One region of the Cellulosimicrobium sp. NPDC057127 genome, then DNA from elsewhere that is predicted to be linked to it. Evidence: riboswitches for the same ligand, from Rfam matches in the RefSeq annotation. Region 1 holds a riboswitch; each other region holds the start of a gene.

Region 1 (6,186 bases):
CGTGCTGTGCGTCGAGATGCTCGTCAAGTACGGGATCGGGGCGTTCGCGGACGTCGAGCCGTTCGTGCGCTACGTCGAGTGGGTGCCGTTCGCGCACGGGTGGATCTACGTCGTCTACCTCGTCACCGTGCTGGACCTCTGGGCCAAGATGCGGTGGGGCTGGGGCCGCCTGGCGACGATGGTGTTCGCCGGCGTCGTGCCCGTCATGTCGTTCGTCCTCGAGAAGAAGGTGCACGCCGAGGCGGAGTCCAAGCTCGCGGTGCTGGAGGAGCGGTACGCGTCGTGAGGCGTGCTGACGCCCCCGACCTGCCCGCGGTGCCGCGCCTCGCGCCGCTAGTCGCGCCGGGCCGCGAGCTCACGACCGAGGAGCTCGAGCGGTACGCCCGGCACCTGTCGCTGCCGGGCGTCGGGCCCGACGGGCAGCGTCGTCTCGCGGCGGCGCGCGTGCTCGTCGTCGGCGCGGGCGGCCTCGGCAGCCCGGCCCTGCTCTACCTGGCCGCGGCGGGCGTCGGCACGATCGGCATCGTCGACGACGACGCGGTCGACACCTCCAACCTCCAGCGCCAGGTGATCCACGGCGACGCCGACGTCGGCCGCCGCAAGGTCGACTCGGCACGCGACACGATCGCCGACGTCAACCCGCACGTGCGCGTCGTCGCGCACCCCGTGCGCCTCGACGCGAGCAACGCGCTCGACGTGCTGCGCGGCTACGACGTCGTCCTCGACGGCGCCGACAACTTCCCCACGCGCTACCTCGTCTCGGACGCCGCGGAGGTCCTCGGCATCCCGGTGGTGTGGGGCTCGATCTACCGCTTCCAGGGCCAGGTGAGCGTGTTCTGGGGGCGTCCGCGGTACGCCACGGATGGCGCCGCCGACGTCACGGACCACGGTTCCGGCGCGCCGTCGCGCGGGGTGACGTACCGCGACGTCTTCCCGGTGCCGCCGCCCCCGGGTGCGGCGCCCGACTGCGCGACCGGCGGCGTCCTCGGCGCGATGTGCGGCACCCTCGGCTCGGTCATGGCGACGGAGGCGCTCAAGCTCGTCACCGGGTCGGGGACGACGCTGCTCGGCCGCCTCGCCGTCTACGACGCGCTCGACCTCGCGTGGCGCGAGCTCGCCGTCGGCCCCGACCCCACCCGCGAGCCGGTGACGAAGCTGCTCGCGGGCGACGACGCGTACGCGGCCTTCTGCGGCCTCGCCCCTGCGGTCCCGGCGCTCGCGGGCGCGGCCGTGCAGGGCGGTCCGGGGGACGCTGCGGCGACGTCGTCGGAGGTGAGCGCGCGCGAGGCCGCGGAGCTGCTCGTGACCGCGGACGCGGCCCGGCCCGCCCCGTACCTGCTCGACGTGCGCGAGGACTGGGAGGCGCAGGTGCGACCGGTGCCCGGCGCGACGCTCGTCCCGAGCGGCTCGTTCCTCGGCGGTGTCCCCGGGGGCCCGGACGACGCCGCCCGCGCCGCCGTCGCCGCGCTGCCGGACGACCGGCCCGTGCTCGTCGTGTGCGCGGTCGGCGCCCGCTCGGCGCGCGTGGCCGACGTCGCGCGCGCGGCGGGCGTGGACGCCCGCTCGGTCGTCGGCGGTGTGCCGGCGCTCCTCGCCGAGCTCGCGGCCGCACCGCCCGCGCCGAGGTAGAGGGTTTCCGGCGAGGTAGAGGGAGATTCCCCTCTACCTCGGGAAGAACCCTCTATCTCGCGAGCGTCACAGGGCGAGGTCGAGGCGACCCTGCGGCGACGAGCTCGCGAGCGCGCCCTCGCGCCGGGGGATCCGGCCCGCGCCGGCCGCCAGGCGCCCGGACTCGACGGCGAGGCGCATCGCGTGCGCCATGCGGACCGGGTCGGCGGCCCGGGTGACGGCCGTGGCGAGCAGCACGCCGTCGCAGCCGAGCTCCATGGCGAGCGCCGCGTCCGACGCCGTCCCGATCCCGGCGTCGAGGATCACCGGGACGCGCGCCGCGCCGGCGATCGCCTCGACGTTGCGCGGGTTGAGGATGCCGAGACCCGTCCCGATCGGCGCGCCCAGCGGCATGACGGCGGCGCACCCGACGTCCTCGAGCCGGCGCGCGAGGATCGGGTCGTCGTTCGTGTACGGCAGCACGACGAACCCGTCGCGGACGAGCTGCTCGGCCGCCTCGACGAGGCCGATCGGGTCGGGCAGGAGCGTGACGTCGTCGGCGATCACCTCGAGCTTGACCCACTCGGTGCCGCACGCCTCGCGCGCGAGCTGCGCGGTGAGCACGGCCTCGCGCACCGAGAAGCAGCCGGCGGTGTTGGGCAGCGCGCGGATGCCGAGCCGGTGGAGCAGGCCCCAGATGCCGGCATCCGTCGAGCCCGCACCGCCCGGCCGCACCGCGACGCGGCGCATCGCGACGGTCGTCAGCGCGGTGCCCGAGGCGACGAGTGCGTCCTCGAGCGTGAGCAGGTTCGCGGCACCGCCCGTCCCCATGACGAGGCGCGAGCCGATCGTCGTGCCGGCGACGACGAGCGGGTCGGCGCCGTCCGTGGTGCTGGTCGTGGTCACGGGTCTCAGCCTCCCTGGACGGCGGTGACGATCTCGACGCGGTCGCCCGGCGCGACGACCGTGCTCGACCACGTGCCGCGCGGCACGACGGCGTCGTTGATCGCGACGGCGACGCCCTGCGGTGCGCCGTCGGCGACGTAGGCGGGTGCGAGCGCGGCGACGAGCGCCTCGACGCCGACCCGGCCGTCGAGCGGGTACGGCGCGCCGTTGACGAGCACGGTCGGGGGAGCGGTCTCGGTCATGGGTCTCACCTCGGGGTGGCAGGGGTCGTGGAGGTCGCCGCGCGCGGCCCGAACCCCGGGTTGTGCGCCAGATGCGGCCCGTCGTGGCGCGCGACCCGGGGTTCGGCGGCTGGGGGCAGGGCGCGCGGCCCGAAGCGGTCCGGACGCGCGGGGACGAGCGCGGCGGCGACGTCGTCGGGCAGCGTCGTGCCCGTGAGCCCGGCGACCACCGCGTCGGCCGTGACGGGTGCGAGCAGGACGCCGTTGCGCCCGTGCCCGGTCGCGACGTGCAACCCCGCGACGTCCGTGGCGCCGACCAGCGGGAGGTTGTCCGGCGTCGCCGGCCGGGCGCGCGGCGTGACGTCGACGAGGGCCGCCTCGTCGAGCCCGGGGACGAGGGCGCGGGCGTCGCGCAGGAGGGCGAAGACGCCGCCGGCCGTCGCGCGCCGGTCGTCGGGGTTCTCCTCGGACGTCGCCCCGACGACGATCTCGCGGTGCCCTGCGCGCGCGCCGTCGGGCACCGGGTCGCGCGGCACGACGTACACGGGGCGGCCCTGCACGAGCCCCCGCACGACGTGCTCGAGCCCGAGGTCCGGCCCGGCGTCGAGCCGCAGCGTCTGGCCCTTCACCGGCCGCGTCGGTACGCGCACCTCGGGCACCTCGGCGACCAGCGCGCCGGACTCCCAGCCCGCGGCCACCACGACGGCGCCCGCGCGGTGGACCCGGCCGGACCCGTCCCGCGCGCCGGTCACGCGACCGCTCGCGTCGCGCTCGAGCCCCACGACGGCACGCGGCACGACGGCGCACCCCGGGGACCGCTCGACGGCGCGGCGGAGCGCGGCGCACGTCGCGCGCGGGTCGACGGCGTGGTCGCCCGGCGCCCAGGCGGCGCCGGCGAGGCGCGGCCCGAGGAGCGGCTCGCACCGACGGGCGTCGGCGGTCGTCAGCTCGTGCGAGCCGAGGCCGTGCTCGGCGTGGAGGCGGAGCACGCGGCGCAGCACCGCGAGGTCGTCGGTGTCGTAGGCGACCGTCAGCGTCCCGGCGTCGCGGAGGCCGACGTCCGCTCCGGTCGCGTCCTGGAGCGCCGCGGCGAACCCCGGCCAGCGGGCGGCGCCCGCGAGGTGCAGACGCAGCGCCTCCTCCTCGCCGAAGTCCGCCTCCGTCACGGGTGCGAGCATCCCGGCCGCGGCGTGCGCGGCGCCGTCGCCCGGCGCCGGGTCGAGGACGACCACGGTGAGGCCGGCCGCTGCGGCGTGCCACGCGACGGCGAGCCCCACGATCCCGCCGCCCACGACGACGACGTCGCGTGCGGGGTCGCCGGAGGACGGACGGACGTGCCGGTGCATGTGCGCTCCCTTCGCTGGCATGACCCAGATCAGGTTCGACGGTCGGCTCCTGCGCCCTCTCAGCCCCGTGCGGGGCTCCCGTGCTCACGGACACCGTACCTGGCCCGCCGGAGGTGCGGTCCTACACTCCGTCGGGTGAGCACCCCCACCACGGGCGTCGCGGCGCCCGCGTCCGCGCCCGCCACGGCCACCGCGACCGCCGCACGTGCCCGGCTCGCCGACGCCCGCCTCTACCTGTGCACCGACGCGCGCGAGGAGCGTGGCGACCTCGAGGACTTCCTCCACGCGGCGCTCGCGGGCGGCGTCGACGTCGTCCAGCTGCGCGACAAGACGCTCGACGTCGCGCGCGAGCTCGAGCTCCAGGAGACGGTTGCGCGCGTCGCGGCCGAGCACGGTGCACTGTGGGCGGTCAACGACCGGGCCGACGTCGCAGGGCTGACGGGTGCGCCCGTCGTGCACATGGGCCAGGGCGACCTGCCGGTCCCCGCGGTCCGCACGCTGCTCGGCGCGGCACCCGTGCTCGGGCGCTCGACGCACTCGGCGGAGCAGGCCGCTGCGGCCGAGGCGGACCCGGACGTCGACTACTTCTGCGTCGGGCCGCTGTGGGCGACGCCGACGAAGCCGGGGCGCGCCGCCGTCGGGCTGGACCTCCTGCGCGAGGTCGCCGCCGGCGCGCCGAGCACGCCCTGGTTCGCCATCGGCGGGATCGACGCCGGGCGCCTCGACGCGGTGCTCGACGCCGGGGCGACGCGCGTCGTCGTCGTCCGGGCGATCACGCAGGCGGCCGACCCCGAGCGGGCTGCGCGCGAGCTGCGCGACCGGCTCGGCCGAGGTGCGTCGGGACCGGTCAGCGCGGCGCAGGAGCCGGTGAGCGGGTGAAGTCGCGGCCGCGGGGAGTCCTCCCCATCGTCCGCGCTTCTGGCCGCCGCGGGCCGTGTGCGATGCTCGCGGCGGTCGCGTGCCGCCGTCGCCGCGCGCCGATCCCCGAGCCGACCTCGAGCCATCTCGAGCCCCAGGACAGGAGAACCATGCCCAGCACGCGTCCGGCGGCCGTCGCCGTCGCCGCAGTCCTCGCCCTCACCGTCTCGGGCTGCAGCCTCGTGCGCGGCGCGGACGAGACCGCACCCTCGTCGGGCGCCCCGGCGGCCGAGGAGAGCACCGCGGCGGTCGACGGGGTCGGCACGGCCCGCGTCGCGGACGGCGTGATGGCGGAGCAGACGGTCGACGCGCCCGGCGAGGGGGACGCCGGCACGCTCACCGTGACGATCCGCGAGCTCGCGGTCCAGGGCGGCACGATGACGCTGCGCTGGGCGCTGCGCTGGGACGACGACGGAGCCGCCGGCGACGCGAGCATCAGCTACTACGACATGGGCGTGGAGCCGGTCGTGACGGTCACCGACCCGGCGAACCTCGTCGCCTACCGGCCGCTGTGCACCGAGGGCGCGTGGCAGCCGGACACCGAGAGCGTCGCCGAGCGCGGGTCGGCGCAGTCCCGCTGCCAGGCGACCATGCTGGTGTCGCCGCTCGAGAACGTCTTCTTCGACTTCCCGAACCACGGCACCGTCGAGGCCTACGCCGTCCTCCCGGCGCCCGAGGAGCGCGTCGAGACCCTGGACGTGCTCCCGGCCGAGGGGCTGCCCGCGTTCACCGCCGTCGAGGTCACGTACCTCGACGACGCGGCGTGACGGGCGTGCGCGACGCACCGCGGCACGCGGTGCTCGTCGCGGCGCTGGCGGGCGCGCTCCTGGTGCCCGCACCCGCGGTCGCGTCGTCCGGCACCACGGACGACGGCGCGGGCACCGCCCTGCCCGAGGACGTCGTCGAGCACCTCGCCGAGGACCGCGAGCGCATCGAGGCCGCCGACGTCACCGAGGCGATGCGGGCGGACGCCGTCCTCGACCTGCACCCGGCGGACGCCACGTTCCCCCTCGACGTGCAGGACGCCACGACGCGCCTCGAGACGACGCGCGAGGAGGACGAGACGACGACCGTCGTCCTCACCGCCGACCTCATGTTCGCGTTCGACTCCGCCGAGCTCTCCGCGGAGGCGGCCGACGCGCTCACGGAGCTCATCGAGCAGATCCCGCGGAGCGCCGCCGTCGCGG
Region 2 (6,186 bases), on a different contig from region 1:
CCGCGGTCGAGCGCGGACAGCGGCTCGTCGAGCAGCAGCAGGCGCGGCCGGGGCGCGAGCGAGCGCGCGAGCGCGACGCGCTGGCGCTCGCCGCCGCTCAGCGTCGTGACCGGACGCCCCTCGTACCCGGCGAGCCCGACGACGTCGAGCAGCTCCCGCACCCGGGCGTCCCGCTCCGCCCGCGGCCGGCCCGCCAGCCCGTACGCGACGTTGCCCGCGACGTCCCGGTGGGGGAACAGCTGGCCCTCCTGGAACATGAGCCCGAACCCGCGCCGGTGCACGGGCACGCCCGCCAGCCCCTGCCCGGCGAAGGCGACGGTGCCCGACGCGACGGGCTCGAGCCCGGCGACCGCGCGCAGCAGGCTCGACTTGCCGCACCCGCTCGGCCCCAGCAGGGCGAGCACCTCGCCCGGCGCGACGTCGAGGTCGACGCCCGCGACCGCCGTCGTCCCGGTGTCGCGGCGCCCTGTGCCCGCGTAGCGCACGACGACGTCGCGCACCTCGAGCCCGCCCGTCGCCCGCTCGTCCGTGGCGGCTGCGGACGGGCGCGCGGACGCCGGCGCGGGCGGCTCCGTGGGTGCGTCGACGGGCGCGTCGACGGGCACGTCGACGGGTGCGGGGACGGCCGGTGGTCGCACCATCAGAACTCTCCTCCGGGTCGGTCGCCGCGCAACCGCTCGGCGAGCAGCATCACGGTCGCGGTGAGCAGGGCGAGCACGACGCTCGCCGCGAGCGCCATGCCGTAGTTCTCCGCACCGGGCCGGCCGATGAGGCGGAAGATGACGACGGGCAGGGTCGCGGTGTCGGGGCGCGCGAGGAACGACGTCGCGCCGAACTCGCCCAGCGACACGGCGAACGCGAACCCGACGGCGAGGCCGAGCGAGCGTGCCGCGATCGGGGCGTCGACGGTGCGGAACACGCGGCCCGGGGCCGCCCCGAGCGTCGCCGCGGCCTCGCGCAGGCGCGGGTCGATCGCCCGCAGCGTCGGCAGGACGGTGCGCACGACGAGCGGTACGGCGACCACGGCCTGCGCGATCGGCACGAGCAGGCCGGAGGTGCGCAGGTCGACGTCGAGCCCGAGCGGCCGGTCGAGCGTGATGAGGAAGCCGAACCCGACCGTCACGGCCGACACGCCGAGCGGGAGCATGAACACGGAGTCGAGGGCGCTGACCGCGCGCCGTCCCGCACGCGCGCGCGGCCGGCGCGACACGACGAGCGCGACGAGCCCGCCGATGACGACGGCCAGCAGCGTCGCGAGCGCCGCGGTGCGCAGCGAGTTCCCGGCCGCCTCCCACACGGTCACGGACAGCGCGTTGCGCCCGCCCGTCGTGCCGAGGTTCGCGTAGTTGTCGAGGCCCCAGCCGCCGTCGGGTGTGCGCAGCGACCGGACGACGAGCGTGCCGAGCGGCAGCCCGACGAGCACGACCACCACGACTGCCGTGAGCGCGGTCGGGACGAGGCTGCCCGTCGGACGGCCGTCACGCCACAGCCGCAGCGGCTGCGCGGCGCTCGCCGCGGAGGACAGGTGCAGCGCCCGCTCGCGGCGGGTCCGCGTGCGGTTCGCGACCGTGAGCGCGGCGGCGACCACGACGAGCTGCACGACCGACAGCACGGCGGCGGCGCGCAGGTCGAGGAACTGCGTCGTGCGGACCCAGATCTCGGTCTCGATCGTGCCGTAGCGGATGCCGCCGAGCACGAGCACGATGCCGAACGCGGTGGCGCAGAACAGGAAGACGATCGACGCGGCGCTCGCGATCGCGGGCGTGAGCGCCGGCAGGGTCACGGTGCGGAACGCGCGCCACGGGGTGGCCCCGAGCGCCCGCGCGGCCTGCTCGGCCCGCGGGTCGAGGTGCTCCCACAACCCGCCGACGGTGCGCACGACCACGGAGTAGTTGAAGAACACGAGGGCGAGGACGATCGCGGCGAACGTCTCGTCGAGCCCGAGGAACCCGAGCGGCCCGCCCTGCACGAGGAGGGATCGGAACGCGACGCCGACGACGACGGTCGGCAGCACGAACGGCACGGTGACGACCGCCCGCAGCACGCGCCGCCCGGGGAACCGGCACCGGTACAGCACGTACGCGCCGGGCACGCCCAGCAGCACGGAGAACGTCGTCCCGAGCACGGCCTGCCACAGCGTGAGCCCGACGATCCGCCACGTCCGCGGTTCGGAGAACGTCTCCGCGAAACCGGACAGGTCGAGCGCGCCGTCGACCACGAACCCGCGCGCCACGAGCGTCGCGACGGGCCACGCGAAGAACACCCCGAGGAACGCGAGCGGCACCGCCGCCGCGACGCCCCACAGCACCCCGCGGCGAGCACGCGACCAGCCACCGCCGAGCACGCGGTCAGCCACCGGATCCCGTCGGATCCGGTGGCCAGTCCCGTGCTCGGCGGGCAAGGGGGCGGTGATCAGCCGACGACCGTCGCCGTCCACGCCTGGATCCACTCGTCGCGGTTCGCCGAGATCTTCTCGGGCGCGACGTCGAACGGCTCCTCGGAGAGGGGCGCGAACTCGGCCCAGCCCTCGGGCAGCGCGACGGAGTCGTCGGCGGGGTACATGTACATCTGCTCCGGGACGTCGGCCTGGAACGCCTCGCTGACGAGGAAGTCGACGAGCTCGCGCGCGCCCTCCGGGTTCTCGGCGTTGGCGAGGACGCCGGCGTGCTCCACCTGGCGGAAGCACGTGTCGAGCAGCGCGCCGGTGGTCGACGCGGTGCCGTCCTCGGTCACGGTGAAGGCGGGCGAGGTGGAGTACGACAGCGCGAGCGGTCGCGGTCCGGCCCCCTCGGCGCCGGAGAAGTCGACGTAGTAGGCGTCGGACCAGCCGTCGACGACCTTGACGCCGTTGTCGCGCAGGTCGGCCCAGTAGTCCTCCCAGCCGTCCTCGCCGAAGGCGCCGACGGTCGCGAGGAGGAACGCCAGGCCGGGCGACGACGTCGCGGGGTTGGTGACGACGAGCAGGTCGCGGTACTCCGGCTTCGTGAGGTCCTCGAGCGTCACGGGCTCGGGGATCCCCTGCTCGGTGAACCACGTGTGGTCGACGTTGATGCAGACGTCGCCGAGGTCGACGGGCGTGAGCTCGCCGTCGCCGATCGTGTACTGCGCCGCGGAGTCGGACAGCCCGGCCGGCGTGTACGGCTCGAGGACGCCCTCGTCGATCGCGCGGGACGCGAACGTGTTGTCGATGCCGAAGACGGCGTCGCCGAGCGGCGCGTCCTTCGTGAGCACGAGCTGGTTGACGAGCGCGCCGCCGTCGCCGGGCGCGACCTGCTCGACCGTCAGGCCGCTCTCCTCCTCGAACGCGGCGAGCACGTCCTCGCTCACTGCGAACGAGTCGTGGGTGACGAGCGTGACGGTGCCCCCCGCACCGCCGTCCGTCCCGTCCGCCCCGCCGGCGTCCTCCGTGCCCCCTCCCCCGCACGCGGCGAGCGCGAGGAGCGCGAGGCTCGTGCCGCCGGCGACGGCCAGCGCGCGGGCGTGGCGGACGGGGCCGGTCGCCGTGCCGGCCGTCGGGCTGGTCGTGGTGTGTCGCACGTGTGTCCTCCCTGGACGTTCAGGAGGGGTTCCACCGCCGCGCGCACGGCCGGACGGCCGGCGCGCACGGGTGGTCGAGATCCCGACTTCCTCCACCGGTGCTAACCGGATCAGGTTCGAGGGTCTGCGGTGGTCCGCACTCTCAGCTCCCGGGGAGCTCCCCTGTCGTTCCCCACGAGCCTACACCGCGCGCCGGACCCTGAGCGCACCCTGAGCGCCACCCGGGAGCCGCCTCGGGGGACGACCAGGGAGCGCTCCGGGTCGTCCCCCGATGCCCGGCCGTGCGGCGCGACGAGAGGGTCGTCACGACCCGGCGTCCCGCCGGGCTCCACGCACGGGAGGCAGGAACGATGAGCAGCGAGGCGTCGGGCACGACGGCGGTCGCGACGGGCCGTGGCCTGGTCAAGACGTACGGGCGGGGGACGACGAGCGTCCGGGCCCTGGACGGGGTCGACGTCGACCTGGAGCGAGGACGGCTGACGGCGATCATGGGCCCGTCGGGCTCCGGCAAGTCGACACTGATGCACTGCCTGGCGGGTCTGGACACCCCGACCTCGGGGACGGTCGTGCTGGACGGCGAGACGGTCTCGTCGATGAGCGAGCGCCGGCTGACCCGCCTGCGCCGGACCCGGATCGGCTTCGTCTTCCAGTCGTTCAACCTGGTCCCGACACTCACGGCCGAGGAGAACATCACGCTGCCGCTCGCGATCGCGCGCCGGCCCGTGGACCGGGCGTGGTTCGACCAGGTGGTCGACGCCGTGGGCCTGCGCCCCCGGCTGGGTCACCGCCCGGCGGAGCTGTCGGGCGGCCAGCAGCAGCGCGTGGCGTGCGCGCGGGCGCTCGTGTCCCGGCCCGCCGTCGTGCTCGCGGACGAGCCAACCGGGAACCTGGACTCGCGGGCCGCCGCCGAGGTCCTGTCGTTCCTGCGGACCTCGGTCGACGACCTCGGGCAGTCGGTCGCGATGGTGACGCACGACCCGATCGCGGCCTCCTACGCCCACCGCGTCCTCTTCCTCGCGGACGGCCGGGTCGTGCGCGAGCTGCGCGACCCCGACCCGCAGGCCGTGCTCGACACTCTCGGTGCGATCACGCCCGCCCGCCCGGCACGGCCCGCCGCACGCCCCGACGCACCGTCCGGCACGCCGTCGGACGCCGGGCACGTCGCGGCGGTCGCCCGATGATGGGCCGGATCGCGCTGCGCGGCGTGCGCGCGCACCGCGCCCAGCTCGTCCTGTCGGTGCTCGCGGTGACGATCGGCGTCGCGTTCGTCACGGGGACGTTCGCGCTGCGCGCGATGCTGTCGTCGACCTTCGAGGACATCGTCGCGTCGTCGGTGCAGGCCGACGTGTACCTGCGCGGGACCGTCACGGCGTCCTCCCCGGCGGGCGCGCCGGCGGACGGGGCCGCCCCCGCCGACGCGGTGCGCGCCCTCGTGCCGGCCGACCTCGCCGCCACGGTCGCGTCGCGCGACGACGTCGCGCTCGCGCTGCCGGAGGTGAGCGGCCCCGCGGTGCTCGTGGGCGCCGACGGCACCGCGGTGCTCAGCACCCAGGCACCGAGCTTCGCGACGGCCTACGACCCGCGCGACCCGGGACCGCGCGTCGTCGACGGCCGCGCACCCCGCGGCCCGGGCGAGGTCGCGCTCGAGTCGGCCACGTTGGAGGCGTCCGGGCTCGCCGTCGGCGACCGCACCGACGTGGTGCTCGGGGACGACGTGCGGCCGGTGGACGTCGTCGGGGAGGTCTCGCTGTCCGCGCCGATGGCGGGTGCGACGATGGTCCTGCTCGACCAGGCCACGGCGTCGGCCGCGTACGCGCCGGACGGCCTCGTCCCGACGGTCGCGGTGCACGCCGCCGACGGCACCTCGCCGCAGGCGCTGCGCGACGCGCTCGCCGACGCGGTCCCCGGCGGCGTCGAGGTCGTCACCGGCGACGCGCTGCGCGCGGAGACGTCCGACGCGATCGCCGAGCAGCTCGGCTTCGTGTCGACGTTCCTGCTCGTGTTCGCCGCCCTCGCGCTGTTCGTGGGGACGTTCCTCATCGCCAACACCTTCGCGATGCACGTGCGGCGCCGGACGCGCGAGCTCGCGCTGCTGCGCGCGGTCGGCGCGTCACCGGCGCAGGTCTTCCGGTCGGTCGTCGCGCAGGCGGCCGTCGTGGGCGCGGTCGGGGCCCTGCTCGGCGTGGCCGCGGGCTTCGGGCTGGCCGAGCTCGCCCGGACGGGTCTCGGCGCGGTCGGCATGGAGCTCGACGGCGCCCTGCCCGTGACCACCGCGGGGATCGTCGTCCCCCTCCTGGTCGGCGTGCTCGTGTCGGTCGGCGCGGCGGCGCTGCCCGCCCGGCACGCCGCGCTCGTCCGTCCGGTCGAGGCGATGCGGCAGGACGCCGCCTCCGGGCCCGGCCGTACGAGGCCGCTGCGACTCCTGTCCGGGGCCGCCGCGCTGCTCGGCGGGGTCGCGCTCGTGGTCGTCGCGCACGCCACCGGCAGCGGTGCCGCGCCGGTCCTCGGCGCGGGCGCGGCACTGACCCTCGCCGGCGTCCTGCTGCTCGCGCCGGTCGCCGTCCCGCCGGTGCTGTCCGTCCTCGCGGCACCCGCGGCGTGGCTCGTGCGCCCGCTCGGCGGCCTCGCCCGCGGCAACGTCACGCGCCA
Region 3 (6,186 bases), on a different contig from region 1:
GTGGACGGGTTCGCGACCGGGTCGCACCGTGCGCTCGGGCTGGCGCGCCGTCACCTCGCGCGATCGTCTCGCGTTCTCGCGCACGGCTCTGACGCCCTTCGCACACGACCCGACCCCGCCGCTCGTCCTGACACCCAGCTTCTCGTCCCGACCACATCGCATCTGGGTGCGCGATCCGCGGTGCCGACCCCGTCCGTCGTAGGTCGCAGGCCGAGGAGGTCCTGGCTCGCCGCAGCCGCGCGCGGGTCGCGACGCGGGCGGTGCGCCGCGCGCGGGCTGCCGTACTGCCGGAACCCACGGGACGTCGCACGGCCTCGATCGATGCCAGGGCGAGACGAGGCCGGGCGGGGCGGGTCATGTGCGAAGGACGTCAGCGCCGCGCTCGAGAAGGCGAGACGACGGGCCGGGGTGACCGCGCGGCAGTCCGAGCACGTCAGCCGCCCCGCCCACCCGACCCGACCACGACGCCCGACCCTAGGCTGGGGTCCATGCACGCGATCGTGGCCCGCGAGGCGGGTGGCCCCGAGGTCCTGGAGTACCGCGAGCTGCCCGACCCGGAGCCGGGACCGGGCGAGCTGCTCGTGCGCACGGCGGCGTCGGGCGTCAACTTCGTCGACACGTACAAGCGCGCCGGCGTCTACCCGGTGACGTACCCGCACGCCGTCGGCAGCGAGGGCGCAGGGACGGTGGTCGCGGTCGGCGAGGTTCGCGACGGCGACCCCGAGTTCGCCGTCGGGGACCGTGTCGTGTGGACGGAGGCGCCGGGCTCGTACGCCGAGCTGACCGTCGTGGCGGCGCGCGAGGCGCTGCACGTCCCGGACGCCGTGTCGTCCGACGACGCGGCCGCCGTCGCGCTCCAGGGTCTGACCGCGCACTACCTGTGCACGTCGACCTACCCGGTCCGTCCGGGCGACCGGGTCCTCGTGCACGCGGGCGCGGGCGGCGTCGGCCTGCTCCTCACGCAGATGGTCGTGGCGCGCGGCGGGCACGTCCTCTCGACCGTCTCCACCCCGCAGAAGGCCGAGCTCGCGCGCGCGGCCGGCGCGGAGCACGTGATCGAGTACACCGCGTTCGGCGACCTTTCCCACGACCTGCCCGAGGTCGTGCGCGGCCTCACCGGGGGCGAGGGCGTGGCGGCGGTCTACGACTCGGTGGGCAAGGACACGTTCGACGCGTCGCTCGCGAGCCTGCGGCGGCGCGGGACGCTCGTGCTCTTCGGCGGGTCGTCCGGCCAGGTGCCGGCGGTCGACCCGCAGCGGCTCAACGCGGCAGGGTCGGTGTTCCTCACGCGGCCGAAGCTCGCCGACCACACCGCGACGCGCACCGAGCTCGAGGAGCGTGCCGCCGAGGTGCTGGGTGCCCTCGCCGGCGGCACGCTGCACGTGCGGGTCGGTGCGCGGTTCGCGCTCGCCGACGCCGCGGCGGCCCACCGGGCGCTCGAGGGCCGCGCGACGACGGGCAAGGTGCTCCTCCTCCCCGACGGTCCCGGCGACGACGACCTGGGCAGCGCGGGCGACCCTGCCGGAGGGGCGACGGACGCCACGGGGGCCGACGCGTGAGCTGGAGCTGGGTGCCGCCGCGTCCCGGCGAGGAGGACGGGTCGGACGGCGGCCCCTCGCCCGCGCTGCGCACGGCCGTGACCGTGCTCGCCGTCCTGCTCACCGGCGCGCTCGTCGCCTACTACCTCACCGTCGGCGTGCGTCAGGGCGAGGACCGGTGCGTCGCCGAGCGGCCCGGGGGCGTGAGCGTGGACCAGGTCGAGTCGCGCTGGCGCTGGTGGCCGCCCGGCACCGAGTGCGTCTACCCGACGGGTTCCGGCGTGCGCGTCTGACCCGCCGGCACCAGCGCGTGCAGGTGGTCCACGGGGCCGCGCCCACCGCCCACCCGGAGCGCCTCGGCCGCGCGCAGCGCGCCGGACAACCACACCTTCGCCTCGCGCGCCGCCTCCGCCCAGCTCGCCCGCTGCGGCCGCAGCGCCGCGAGCGCCGCGGACAGCGAGCAGCCGGTGCCGTGCGTGTGGCGGGTGGCCACGCGCACGGCGTCGAACACCGTGACGCGCCCGTCGACGTCCACGCCGCTCGCGCCCGGGACGGGCTCGACGAGCGCGTCCGGTGAGGTCGCGCCGTGCAGGTGCCCGCCCTTGAGCAGGACGGCGCTGCCGCTCTCGCGCGCGAACGCCCGCGCCTGCTCGAGCGACTCGTCCCACGTCGCGGCGGTCGCGGCCCCGCGGAGCACGCCGAGCTCCGGGAGGTTGGGGGTCAGCACGTCGGCGCGCGCGGCCAGCTCGCGCACGGCCTGCTCGGCGCCGACGTCGAGCAGCCGGTGCCCCGACGTCGCCACCATGACGGGGTCGAGCACGACGTACGGGGGCGCGCCCCCGGCCGAGCGCCGGCTCGCCGCGAGGTCGTCGAGCCAGGCGCCGATCTCCCGCGCGTTCGGCTCGTCGGCGACCATGCCGATCTTCACGGCGTCGATCTCCACGTCGTCCGAGACGGCGTCGAGCTGGGCGCGCAGGAACGCCGGCCCGGGCACGTGGACCGACCGCACGCCGTGGGTGTTCTGCGCCACGAGGGCGGTGGTGACCGCCATGCCGTAGGCGCCGTGCGCGCAGAACGACTTGAGGTCGGCCTGGATGCCGGCACCGCCCGTGGGGTCGGTGCCGGCGATCGACAGGACGCGGGGGCGTGCGGGGGCGAGCGTCATCGGCGGACATCCCTTCGCTGGTACGAGCCAGAGCAGGTTCGACGGGTGTGATCTCAGCCCCGCGGTCGCGGGGCACCCCGTGTCGGTCGCCTCATGCTAGCGGGCCGGTCCGGCCCCGACGCACGAGGGCGCGCCCCGTGCGGAGCGCGCCCTCGTCCCGCCCGTGCGTCCGGGTCAGCGCCGCGGCAGCTCGCCCGGCATCGGGTCGCCTTCGCCCCAGCGCGTCACCCGCAGACGGCGCCCGTCCTGCCCGGGGACGTCCTGCCCGCTACGGGCGGCCTCGTCGAGCGCCGCGCGCAGCGACTCGGGCGAGTCGTGCGTGACGCGCACGAACGAGCCGGAGAACGCGTCGAGCCCGCCGCCCGCGATCGCGACGACCATCTCGACCGTGCGCTCGACGGGCGTCCACTCCGTGCGGCCGGCGTGCATGGCCATCGAGGCGGTCATGTCCGTCTGCACGACGCCCGGCGCGACCTCGAACGTGCGCAGACCGAGCGCGTGGCCCGAGCGGTGCATGTTGGTGCCGAGCCGCAGGAGCGCCGTCTTGCTCGCGTTGTACGCGCTGGCACCCGTGGAGTCGTGCGAGCCCGCGCCGCTGTTGAGGTCCACGACGCGGCCCCCGCCGCGCGCGAGCATGCCCGGGACCACGGCCCGCGAGAGCAGGAACGGTCCGCGGACGTTGGTCTCGAGCACGGACCACCACTGGTCGGGGTCGGCTTCCCACAGCGGCACCTCGGCGTCCACGCGGCCCGCGTTGTTCACGAGCAGGTCGATGCAGCCGAGCTCGGCCACGGCCGACGCCACCGCCGCGTCCACGGCCTGCACGTCCGTGACGTCCGCCGTGACGACGACGGCACGCCCGGCCTGCGGACCGAGCCGGCCGACCTCCGCGGCGGTCTCGTCGAGCCGCCCCGCGTCCCGCGCGAGGAGCGCGACGTCGAGGCCTGCCGCCGCCAGGCCGACGGCGACGGCCCGGCCGATCCCGCGTGACGCTCCCGTGACGAGCGCGGTCCGCGCCGGCGCGACGGTCGTGCCGTCCCCGGCGGTCATGCGCGCAGCTCCGCTCCGACCCGCTCGCGCGCCGCGGCGACGGCACCCTCGCGCACCCGCGCGACGTCGTCGGCGGTGAGCGTGCGGTCCGCCGCGCGCAGGCGCAGCGAGAAGGCGAGCGACTTGCGGCCTGCGCCGACCTGCTCGCCCGTGAAGACGTCGAAGAGGCTGAGCTCCTCGAGGAGGTCGCCCGCACCCTCGGCGACCGCGGAACGCAGCGCCGCGGCGCTCACCCCGGAGTCGACGACGAACGCGAGGTCCTCCTTCGCCGCCGGGAACGCCGAGACGGGCGTCGCGGTGACCGGTTCGTCGTCCGACCCGGCGAGCAGCGCGGTGAGGTCGACCTCGAACGCCACCGAGCGGGCCGGCAGGCCGAGGTTCTCGAGCACCTTGGGGTGCAGCTCGCCCGCGTGCCCCACGACGGTCCCGTCCGCGAGCGCGAGGCGCGCGCACCGTCCGGGGTGCCACGGGGCACGCTGGGTGTCGGCGGTCACGACGACCTCCACGCCGGCGCGCTGCGCCACGAGGCGCGCCGCGTCGAGCGCGTCCGTCCAGTCGGCCGGCCGACCCGCGCCCCACCAGCCCGCGGGCTCGCGGCGCCCGACGAGCACGCCGGCGACGTGCCGCGGCTGGTCCGGCACCGCGCCGGCGAGCGCCGCGAGGGCGTCGTCCGACGGGCGCGCTGCGGGCGGCAGCGCGGGGGCTGCACCGGCCCCGGCGCGCGGCAGGGTCACGAGACCGATCTCGAACACCGCGACGTCGGGCAGGCCGCGGCCGACGTTGCGGCGCGCCGTCTCGAGCAGCGTGCTCAGCAGGTCCGTGCGCATGAGCGGACGGTCGTCGGCGATCGGGTTGGCCAGGCGCAGCGCGCGGCGCCGCTCGTCGTCGGCAGGGACGCGGAGCGCGTCGAGCTCGCCCTCGCCGACGAACGGGTAGCTGAGCGTCTCCACGAGACCGGCCTCCGCGAGCGCCCGCGCGACGGACCGCCGCACCGCCTGCTCGCGCGTGAGGCCGCGGCCGCCCGGGGCGGCCGGGAGGACCGACGGGATCGCGTCGTAGCCGACGAGACGGGCGACCTCCTCGACGAGCTCGGCCGCGCCCGTGAGGTCGGGGCGCCACGACGGCGGCGTGACGGTCAGGGCACCGGGCTCGGCGGCCTGCTCCTCGACCGTGGCGCCGAGCGCGCGCAGCGACTCGACGACCTGCTCGGTGGTGTACGGCACGCCGACGAGCCGCTCCGGCTCGCCGAGCGGCAGGCGCACGGGCGCGGGCGCGGTGGTGCGGTCCAGGTCGGACACGGCCGGGTCGGCGGTGCCGCCGCCCAGCTCGACGAGCAGGTCGACGACCCGCTGCGCCGCGACGGCCGGGAGCCGCGGGTCGACGCCGCGCTCGAACCGCTTGGCGGCCTCGCTCGACAGCTTGTGGCGGCGCGCCGTGCGGGCGACGGACACGGGGTCGAAGTGCGCCGCCTCGACGAGCACGTCGGTCGTCGTCGGGCCGACCTCGGAGGACGCGCCGCCCATGACGCCCGCGAGACCGAGCACGCGCGACGCGCGCGCGCCGTCGGGGCTGTCGGTGATGAGCAGGTCCTGCGGGTCGAGCGCGCGGTCCACGTCGTCGAGCGTGACGAGGCGCTCCCCCGGCGCCGCACGCCGCACGACCACGGGAGCGGCGACCTTCTCGAGGTCGTACGCGTGCAGGGGCTGGCCGAGGTCGAGCATGACGTAGTTCGTCACGTCGACCGCGAGCGAGATCGGGCGCATCCCGGACGCCGTGAGGCGCCGCTGCATCCACGCGGGCGTCGTCGCGGCCGGGTCGATCCCCCGCACGACGCGCGTGACGAAGCGGTCGCAGCCCGCCACACCCTGGACGGGCGCGGCGTCGTCGACCTCCACGGGGAAGCCGTCCGGCGTCGCGGCCGGCAGCGGTGCCGCGAGCGAGCCCTCCAGGCCGCGGTCGGTGAACCGCGCCCCGGTCGAGTGCGCGTACTCGCGCGCCACGCCGCGGTAGGAGAACGCGTAGCCGCGGTCCGGCGTGACGTTGATCTCGAGCACCTCGTCGCCGAGGCCGAGCAGCGCGACCGCGTCCTGGCCGGGGGTCAGGTCGTCGGCGGCGTACCCGAGGCGCGGCAGGACGATGATGCCGTCGTGGTCCTCGCCCAGGCCGAGCTCGCGCTGCGAGCAGATCATGCCGTCGGAGACGTGGCCGTAGGTCTTGCGGCTCGCGATCGGGAACGGGCCGGGCAGGACCGCGCCGGGCAGCGCGACGACGACGAGGTCGCCCTCGGCGAAGTTGTGCGCCCCGCACACGATCCCGCGCGGCTCGCCGCCGTCGGCGGCCGGGACGCCGTCGACGTTGTGCGTGCCGACGTCGACCTGGCACCAGTTGATCGTCTTGCCGTTCTTCTGCGGCTCCGGCGTCAGCCCGAGCACG

Evidence for each region. Region 1 has a riboswitch for thiamine pyrophosphate ahead of thiO (glycine oxidase ThiO). Riboswitches for the same ligand answer to the same signal wherever they lie in the genome.
Region 2: linked by a shared signal. The riboswitch ahead of ACFTZA_RS07555 (thiamine ABC transporter substrate binding subunit) and the one ahead of thiO (glycine oxidase ThiO) in region 1 are both predicted to bind thiamine pyrophosphate.
Region 3: linked by a shared signal. The riboswitch ahead of thiD (bifunctional hydroxymethylpyrimidine kinase/phosphomethylpyrimidine kinase) and the one ahead of thiO (glycine oxidase ThiO) in region 1 are both predicted to bind thiamine pyrophosphate.

Annotation. Positions count from the first base shown of each region.
Region 1 is NZ_JBHUUP010000005.1:186,521-192,706, forward strand. Features, by position in the region: gene ACFTZA_RS07095 (DUF3817 domain-containing protein) at 1-286, shown strand, start outside; gene ACFTZA_RS07100 (ThiF family adenylyltransferase) at 283-1,629, shown strand; gene ACFTZA_RS07105 (thiazole synthase) at 1,696-2,439, opposite strand; gene thiS (sulfur carrier protein ThiS) at 2,520-2,756, opposite strand; gene thiO (glycine oxidase ThiO) at 2,762-4,081, opposite strand; TPP riboswitch at 4,071-4,173, opposite strand; gene thiE (thiamine phosphate synthase) at 4,217-4,960, shown strand; gene ACFTZA_RS07125 (hypothetical protein) at 5,110-5,766, shown strand; gene ACFTZA_RS07130 (OmpA family protein) at 5,772-6,186, shown strand, end outside.
Region 2 is NZ_JBHUUP010000006.1:27,411-33,596, reverse strand. Features, by position in the region: gene ACFTZA_RS07565 (ABC transporter ATP-binding protein) at 1-641, opposite strand, end outside; gene ACFTZA_RS07560 (ABC transporter permease) at 641-2,356, opposite strand; gene ACFTZA_RS07555 (thiamine ABC transporter substrate binding subunit) at 2,413-3,537, opposite strand; TPP riboswitch at 3,608-3,711, opposite strand; gene ACFTZA_RS07550 (ABC transporter ATP-binding protein) at 3,888-4,718, shown strand; gene ACFTZA_RS07545 (ABC transporter permease) at 4,715-6,186, shown strand, end outside.
Region 3 is NZ_JBHUUP010000002.1:342,343-348,528, reverse strand. Features, by position in the region: gene ACFTZA_RS03340 (quinone oxidoreductase family protein) at 489-1,559, shown strand; gene ACFTZA_RS03335 (hypothetical protein) at 1,556-1,831, shown strand; gene thiD (bifunctional hydroxymethylpyrimidine kinase/phosphomethylpyrimidine kinase) at 1,801-2,703, opposite strand; TPP riboswitch at 2,696-2,793, opposite strand; gene ACFTZA_RS03325 (SDR family NAD(P)-dependent oxidoreductase) at 2,878-3,753, opposite strand; gene pheT (phenylalanine--tRNA ligase subunit beta) at 3,750-6,186, opposite strand, start outside.